2 regions of the Vibrio sp. 2132-1 genome follow, and region 2 is predicted to be linked to the other one. Evidence: predicted binding sites of a transcription regulator. Region 2 holds the regulator's gene; the other holds the start of a gene.
What was found. Region 2 encodes CRP, which controls carbon source genes, mostly activating them, when cyclic AMP is high. Its sites were predicted from a motif close to TGTGANNNNNNTCACA; they were not measured.
Positions count from the first base shown of each region.

Region 1: recB (exodeoxyribonuclease V subunit beta) is a predicted target of CRP. The motif match lies at 1,699-1,714, and genes of this name have one in related genera.

Region 1 is NZ_JAWPON010000002.1:273,493-277,711, forward strand. It holds gene recC (exodeoxyribonuclease V subunit gamma) at 1-1,506, shown strand, start outside; gene recB (exodeoxyribonuclease V subunit beta) at 1,833-4,219, shown strand, end outside.
Region 2 is NZ_JAWPON010000027.1:14,991-19,209, forward strand. It holds gene R8N47_RS21890 (hydrolase) at 1-673, shown strand, start outside; gene R8N47_RS21895 (YheU family protein) at 707-919, shown strand; gene R8N47_RS21900 (phosphoribulokinase) at 1,045-1,914, shown strand; gene crp (cAMP-activated global transcriptional regulator CRP) at 2,155-2,787, shown strand; gene R8N47_RS21910 (DUF1338 domain-containing protein) at 2,924-3,715, opposite strand; gene astD (succinylglutamate-semialdehyde dehydrogenase) at 3,964-4,219, opposite strand, start outside.

The DNA.
Region 1 (4,219 bases), on a different contig from region 2:
CAAGTGAACTTTTGTACCCTGATGCCGATGCGCTCTATTCCGTTTAGAACCGTTTGTCTACTGGGGATGAATGACGGCGTGTACCCACGCTCCATGCCGCCAGAAGGCTTTGACTTGATGACAGGAAGAACCAAACCGGGCGACCGTTCGCGCCGAGATGATGACCGTTATCTATTCCTCGAAGCGATGTTGTCTGCACAGCAAACGCTCTACATCAGTTATGTTGGCCGTTCAATCCAAGACAATACCGAGCGAGTGCCTTCGGTTCTGGTTTCTGAGCTGATGGAATACTGCCACCAAAACTATTGTTTAAGTGGTGATGAAGCGTTGCCTGTTGATGAGTCTGGCGACAACTTATTAAATGCGTTGGTGAATACCCACGCCATGGTGCCGTTTAGCCCAAGTGCGTTCCAAGGCATGCACGCCAGCTACGCGAAAGAGTGGATTCCAGCGGCATTGACTCAAAGCAGTCAATCGCAAGGCTATGTCCGTCGTGATTTTAATCGGGCATTAGACGACTATCTGTTGGGAGCGACGTTCCCGCTTGAGCTCGACTTAGTCGAGTTGCAACGTTTCTGGCGTTTACCAGTGCAGTATTTTTTCAATCGTCGTTTAAAAGTAATCTTTGAACCGCCGCTACCGGTGATGGAAGACGACGAACCCTTTGTTTTAGGTGGTTTGGAAAGCTATCAAATGCGTGATGAGCTGTTAGAAATCTTGCTTGAAACGACATTGATGCAGCCAGAGAAAAAAACAGAGGTGCTTAAACACTTTATGAGTCAACAGCGCGCGCAAGGCAAACTGCCGGTGGGGGCGTTTGGTGATATCGAATTTGAAACCAACCGAGTTCAGGCGGAAGAGCTGGTGGATAAACTGGCGTTTTTATCTGGTGCGCCTCAAGACGATTTGGAAATCGACCTGACGTTTGATTCCTTGTTTGAGCGAAATGAAGGCGAAGAGAAAAACGTTCGCCTAACAGGTTGGCTAACTCAATGCTACCAATCCGGTTTGATTCGCTATCGAAGCGGTAAGATTCGCTCGCAGGATTACGTTGCTGCGTGGATCGATCACCTTGCCATGTCGGCGTCGGGTCATGCTAAGAAAACCCACATCATTGGTTACGATCGTAAAGAAGGCGCGCTGCATTTGATCTACCCAGAAATTGCCGATGCTCAGTATGCCAAACAGCTACTGACTGAATTAGTTCGCTTATTCTTCGAAGGCATGACTAAGCCTTTGCCTTATTTCCCGAAAACGGCGTTGGCTTGTGTTGAAGCGGGCTTTAGTCGCGGTCAGTGGGTAGATGACGAAGAGAAATCTTTGAAGAAAATGGCTGACGCATTCAATGATGGCTTCATGAGCCCGGGCGAGGGCAATAATGCGTACATCTCTCGAATTTGGCCTGCTTGGAATGATGAGTTGGCCTCAGAAGTTCGTTTGCTGACAGCATTAGTTTTGCAAGGTGCGCGCTTAGCGGTTCAAGACGCTGATGACGTAAAAGCGTAATAAAGACAGTTGGATAAAGAGAAGGAAGAGTAGGGTGGCCGCCAGAAAATCATTATTTTTTGTAGGGCGTTCGCTGTACGGCCACAAGGTCAGAGGGACCATGATACTTTTGTTTAATTCATTTGAGTTGTGCCGCCAAAAGGTTTGGCTTATCTCGTGGGGCGCATACTAACGGTACGTCTTATGGATAACCGTGAGAAAGATCTCACAAAGCTCTAAATTATCCAACTTGTTAAACATATTAATAGAATTTTTAACTATAGATCACATTTATTAGGTGATACGTCCTAGTAAATAATCCGGAGAGATTCAGCGTTATGGATCAAATGTCAGGTGCAGAGTGTCCTCTACATACATTAGACCGCACAGAGCAACCTCAACCAACGCCACTAGAACCGATGACGTTTCCTCTGCATGGTGCGAGGTTAATCGAGGCATCAGCAGGTACAGGTAAAACCTTCACTATTGCAGGTTTATATCTGCGCCTTTTGCTTCGTCACGGCAGCGCGGAAACTCGACATCGCGTACCGCTTACGGTCGACCAAATTCTGGTTGTAACCTTTACCGAAGCGGCAACTGTGGAATTGCGCGATCGTATCAGGGCAAGAATCCATGATGCGCGAATCGCGTTTGCGCGTGGACAGAGTTCCGACCCGGTGATCCAACCTTTGCTTAATGAGTTTGACGATCACAAGCAAGCCGCAGAAATTTTATTGCAGGCAGAGCGTCAGATGGACGAGGCGGCGGTCTACACCATTCACGGTTTTTGCCAACGTATGCTAACGCAAAATGCGTTTGAATCTGGCAGCCGATTTAATAACGAGTTTGTGACCGATGAAAGTCACCTAAAAGCGCAAGTTGTAGCCGATTACTGGCGCCGCAATTTCTACCCGTTGCCATTTACCTTGGCTGGGGAAATTCGCCAGCTATGGAGCTCTCCATCTGCGTTGTTGTCTGACATCAGCAATTACTTAACCGGTGCGCCGTTAATCCTTTCTGTTCCTGCAATGAAAGGCAGTTTGGCTGATCTTCATACTGAAAATCTGAAAAAAATTGATGAATTAAAAGCACAGTGGCGAGAAAGCCAAGATGACTTCTTCACGCTGATTTCAGATTCAGATATTAACAAACGCAGCTACACCAAAAAGTCTCTGCCGACGTGGTTGGAGGCGGTGAATGCTTGGGCGGCAACGGAAACCACAGGTTACGATTATCCAGACAAGCTGGAGAAATTCGCGCAAAACGTCTTGTTGGAAAAAACACCGAAAGGCAGTGCGCCGCAGCATGCGGTATTTGAAGCCATTGAAACATTTCTTGCCAATCCAATCAGCTTAAAAGCGCCACTGCTTGCTCATGCGGTTGAGCATTGTCGTGTGATGCTGGCCAACGCGAAAAATCAAAAACAGTGGCTCTCTTTCGATGATTTGCTGACACAACTTTCTGCTTCTATCGATACGGACGAAAGCGAGCTTTTAGCGGCGCGTATTCGTACTTTGTATCCTGTCGCTATGATTGACGAGTTCCAAGATACCGACCCGCTTCAATACAGTATTTTCAGCCGTATTTATCTGAACAACCCGGAATGCGGTTTGTTTATGATCGGTGACCCAAAGCAGGCGATTTATGGCTTTCGTGGCGCAGACATTTTCACTTATATCAAAGCGCGTAACCAAGTAAGTGCCCACTACACGTTAGGAACCAACTGGCGTTCTAGCGCAGATATGGTGCAGGCGGTAAACCAAGTATTTGCTTTGCCAGACAGTCCATTTATCTACGATTCGGATATTCCGTTCTTACCCGTTAAGTACAGTCCCAATGCCGAAAAACGCATTTGGACTATGGGTGGCCAAAAGCAACCAGCGCTGACTTATTGGTTGCAAGAAGCGGACGATAAACCGCTACCAAAAGGCGAGTATTTGACTCGAATGGCAGAGGCGACCGCAAGCCAAATCCAAACCATTTTGACGCAGGCTCAACAGGGGCAAGCGTGTCTGGTGAATGGCGAAAATCAGAAAGCGGTTCAAGCGGGCGATATCGCGGTGTTGGTTCGAACAGGTAGTGAAGGTCGAATGGTCAAACAAGCCCTGGCAAACCAAGGCATTGCCAGCGTGTACCTGTCTAACCGAGACAGTGTGTTTACCAGTTCTGTGGCGCAGGATTTACAGCGTTTGCTGCAAGCGGTGCTGACGCCAGAAAATGACCGTGCGCTGCGTGCAAGTCTTGCCTCTGAGCTGTTTGCCCTTGATGCAGCAAGTTTGGATGCACTTAATAACGATGAAATTGTGTGGGAAAACGCCGTAAACGAATTCAAAGAATATCGCAAACTTTGGGTTCAACGTGGTGTGCTGCCGATGTTGCGCGCGGTGATCAGCAAACGCCATATTGCCGAGCGATTACTAGAAGAAGGCGCGAGTTCACAGGGTGAAAATGGTGAGCGAGTGCTTACCGATTTAATGCACATCGGTGAACTGCTTCAACAAGCCAGTAATGAACTGGACAGCGATCACGGTCTGCTGCGTTGGCTCGCTCAGTCTATCAGTGATGCGGAAAACGGTTTGGGTGGCAGTGATGACCAAATCCAACGTTTAGAATCGGAACGTAACTTAGTGCAGATCGTAACTATTCACAAATCAAAAGGCTTGGAGTATGACCTCGTATTTCTGCCGTTTGTGTTCAGCTATCGAGAAGCCAGCGAAGCAAAATATTACGATGC
Region 2 (4,219 bases):
CTCGGGTGAAGTGACGGATGCTCGTTACTTCCTAGAGCACCTTGAACAACGTTTTCCTGATAATCCCAAAGTTGCAGTTGGTATTTCTCTTGGCGGTAACATGTTGGCGAATTATTTAGCCCAATATAAAGACCACCCTATTTTGAATGCAGCGACTATTATCTCAGCGCCTTTAGACCTAGCGGCGTGTGCAAACCGTATAGAACAAGGCTTTTCAAAAGTGTATCGCCGTTATCTGCTTTCTTCACTGAAACGTAACGCGTTACAAAAGCATCATCTACTGCATGGCGAGCTTGCGCTGTCCTACAACTCAATAAAACGTGTCACACGATTGTATGAATTCGATGATTTGATTACCGCACCATTGCATGGCTTCAAAGACGCACAAGATTATTACGACCAATGCTCTGGCTTAAGTAAACTACAGCAAATCACGCTACCCACACTGATCATCCATGCCAAAGACGATCCGTTCATGACCGACGATGTGATCCCGAAGTTTGTTCTGCCAGATAACATTGATTACCGTCTCTTTGAACACGGTGGCCATGTTGGCTTCCTGACAGGAACGGCGTTAAAACCTAAGTTTTGGTTGGAGGAAGCGCTGCCCGCGTATTACGAAAGTATCGCCGCAGATTACCTTTCTGCTGTATCCAAGCAACGAACGCAGTAAACTAGCCGCTCATCATAAAAGTTAGAGGTATTTATGATCATTCCATGGCAAGACATTGCGCCGGAAACATTGGAAAACTTAATTCGTGAATTCGTCTTACGCGAAGGAACGGATTACGGAACCGTCGAGGTTTCTTTGCAAGACAAAATTGATCAAGTCAAAGCTCAATTGGAAAAAGGTGAAGCGGTTATCGTGTTCTCTGAGCTACACGAAACCGTCGATATTCAACATAAAACAAAATTTTAGACCCTTCACATTTTACCGTATCCCACTCGATGACAAGGTATTGTTACGTGCTATAGTGGGATATCGACCGTGCAGTAGTAACTCTACTGCACATTACAGGTAAGTAATTTTCGACAAGGTTTGTCATGTCAGCTAAACACCCAATTATTGCGGTTACTGGTTCGTCCGGTGCCGGCACGACCACTACATCTGAAGCCTTCCGTAAAATGTTCAATATGATGAACGTTAAACCCGCATGGGTTGAAGGCGATAGCTTCCATCGCTTTACTCGCCCAGAGATGGACATCGAAATCCGCAAAGCCCGCGAGCAAGGTCGACACATTAGCTACTTTGGCCCACAAGCTAATGACTTCCCGGGATTAGAAGAGTTTTTCCGTAAGTTCGGGCATGACGGCACTGGCAGCGTGCGCCGTTATCTGCACACGTTTGACGAAGCGGTTCCCTACAATCAAATGCCAGGCACGTTTACACCGTGGCAAGACTTACCCGAAAACAGCGACGTGCTGTTTTATGAAGGGTTACATGGTGGCGTGGTCGATGGCGATGTTAATGTTGCTCAACATGTGGATTTCTTAATTGGCATGGTGCCGATTGTGAACTTAGAGTGGATCCAAAAATTCGTACGTGACACTCGCGATCGCGGCCATTCGCGTGAAGCGGTAATGGACTCAATCGTGCGATCCATGGACGATTACCTCAACTATATCACTCCGCAGTTTTCTCGTACTCACATCAACTTCCAGCGCGTACCGACCGTTGATACTTCCAACCCACTTAATGCAAAAGGCATCCCTAGTTTGGATGAGAGTTTTGTGGTGATTCGCCTACGCGGTATCAAGAATGTCGACTTCCCATATCTGCTGGCCATGATTGATGGCTCATTCATGTCACGCCACAACACGATTGTCGTACCCGGCGGTAAGATGAGCTTTGCAATGGAGCTCATAGTTCGGCCTATCCTACAACAGCTCATCGAAACAGGGAAAATTGGCTAAAAACCTGCCTGCGAAGATGTTTACTTTTCATACCGTGATCATGTGCACAGTTTTGCTTACAAAATCTCAATCATGGCACGATTAAAATCAAGAAATCGTTTTCGAAAAAGGATACTATTTCTTACCGAAACACAAGAGAGCTTGCAGCATATAAAAAGTGCTCTTATTCTAGTAGGCCTAATTCAGGCTTAGCTAAAATATGGATAGCGCAAGCGTACCCTGCAGAGGAAGTGAGATATTATGGTTCTAGGTAAACCTCAAACCGACCCAACATTAGAGTGGTTTCTTTCACACTGTCATATTCATAAGTACCCTTCAAAGAGCACGCTAATTCACGCGGGCGAAAAGGCAGAAACTTTGTACTACATCGTTAAAGGTTCTGTTGCGGTTCTTATCAAAGACGAAGAAGGTAAGGAGATGATCCTTTCTTACCTAAACCAAGGAGACTTTATTGGTGAACTTGGTCTATTCGAGGAAGACCAAGAGCGCACAGCTTGGGTTCGTGCTAAATCTCCTTGTGAAGTTGCTGAAATTTCTTTCAAGAAGTTCCGTCAGCTTATCCAAGTAAACCCAGACATCCTAATGCGTCTTTCTGCGCAGATGGCTCGTCGTCTTCAAGTAACTAGCCAAAAAGTGGGTGACCTGGCGTTCCTAGACGTAACTGGTCGTATCGCTCAGACGCTTCTGAACCTTGCAAAACAACCAGACGCAATGACTCACCCAGACGGCATGCAAATCAAGATCACTCGTCAAGAAATCGGTCAAATTGTTGGCTGTTCTCGTGAGACAGTAGGTCGTATCTTGAAGATGCTAGAAGAGCAGAACCTAATCTCTGCTCACGGTAAAACCATCGTGGTTTACGGTACTCGTTAATCTCGAACTAGAGTGACACGAACAAAATTATAAAAGCCACCAATGGCAACATTGGTGGCTTTTTATTTACTCATGACCAAATGAGATAGGGTGCAGCGAACACTAATGAGTAAGCTTAACAGGTTAACCCTAAAACTTAGCCATTCGTACTTTCAAAGATTTTGTCAGCTGAAGCGGCCACGAAACCTGGGTACAAATCACCATTTTCCATCGGATAGCGCTTAGCAAATTCATAAAACCCGCCAGGGATAATTTCAGTGCCTTCGCTAAAACGAACCGCTACTTTATCTGCCATGGTCGATGACTGCTCTAGCAACACCTCAGGAGTGCCCTTCACTTCACCACCATTTTCATTAATGGTAAACCCAGCGGTACGCAGATGATCGTTTACCTGCTTCACTTCTTCATATTCATTGAGCTGGTTAACGCTCACCGTGAAGTGGTTTGCTCCGTAACCATGCGCCGCAAGCCAAGATGCGTACTCACTTTCTTTAGCCAACGTTTGGTAATCAGCAAAGCTTAAATCCCACAAGCGTCCACCATGTAAGAATGCGCTATCTTTCAGCTTGTCAGCATCGATTTGTGCCACCAAATTTTTCACAATCTCTTGTAGCTCAGGCGAGCACTCTTCAACTTTTAGCTCACTAATAAATACTTTAGGTTGCTTCGGATCTGGGTGCTCATAGTGCTTAGCAACCAGCTTTTTGCTTTCGAAAATGTAATCACCACACGCCTTGTAACCAATAGCTACAAATGGCTTAGCTAGAGTTTCAATACCAAGAGGCGCGATATTGAAGGTACGTAAAGCTATATGATCATTAATCAGAGGCTCATCTTCTTGAAGCAGCTGATGCACTTTAGCAGCCGAAGGGCAAAGACGTTGAATGTAATCTTGCCATAGCGATTCAAATAACACATCGGGCGTCATAACGACTCCTTGTTACGAGATGTAGAGTTTAAAGGTAAGCGGAAGTTGGCTGCTCGTTCACAACAAAAGTTGTCCAGAATAATGAACGAGCAACCATCAACCTGTGACGGTAAATGCCAGTCAGTCAACACGCTTTTCCGAGTCTTTGCTCACTTTTCGTGTTCTGCCAACGATCACTACAACCCATACCTAAATGATGCGCCGGCAAGGTGAGCCGCAATGCATAGTTGCGACTCTATTATTAAAACTTATAGTGCTACACCTGGACTCAATGTTGCAGGCAAGACAGTTTCTTGACCTTCCATTGATGCCATTGGGTACGCACAGTAATCTGCTGCGTAGTAAGCGCTTGGGCGCAAGTTACCCGACGCCCCCGGACCACCAAATGGCGCATCACCGCTTGCCCCAGTAAGCTGGCGGTTACGGTTCACGATTCCTGCACGAATGTGGTCAACGAAGTATTCCCATTCTTGGTCGTCGGTTGAAACCAAACCAGCAGATAAG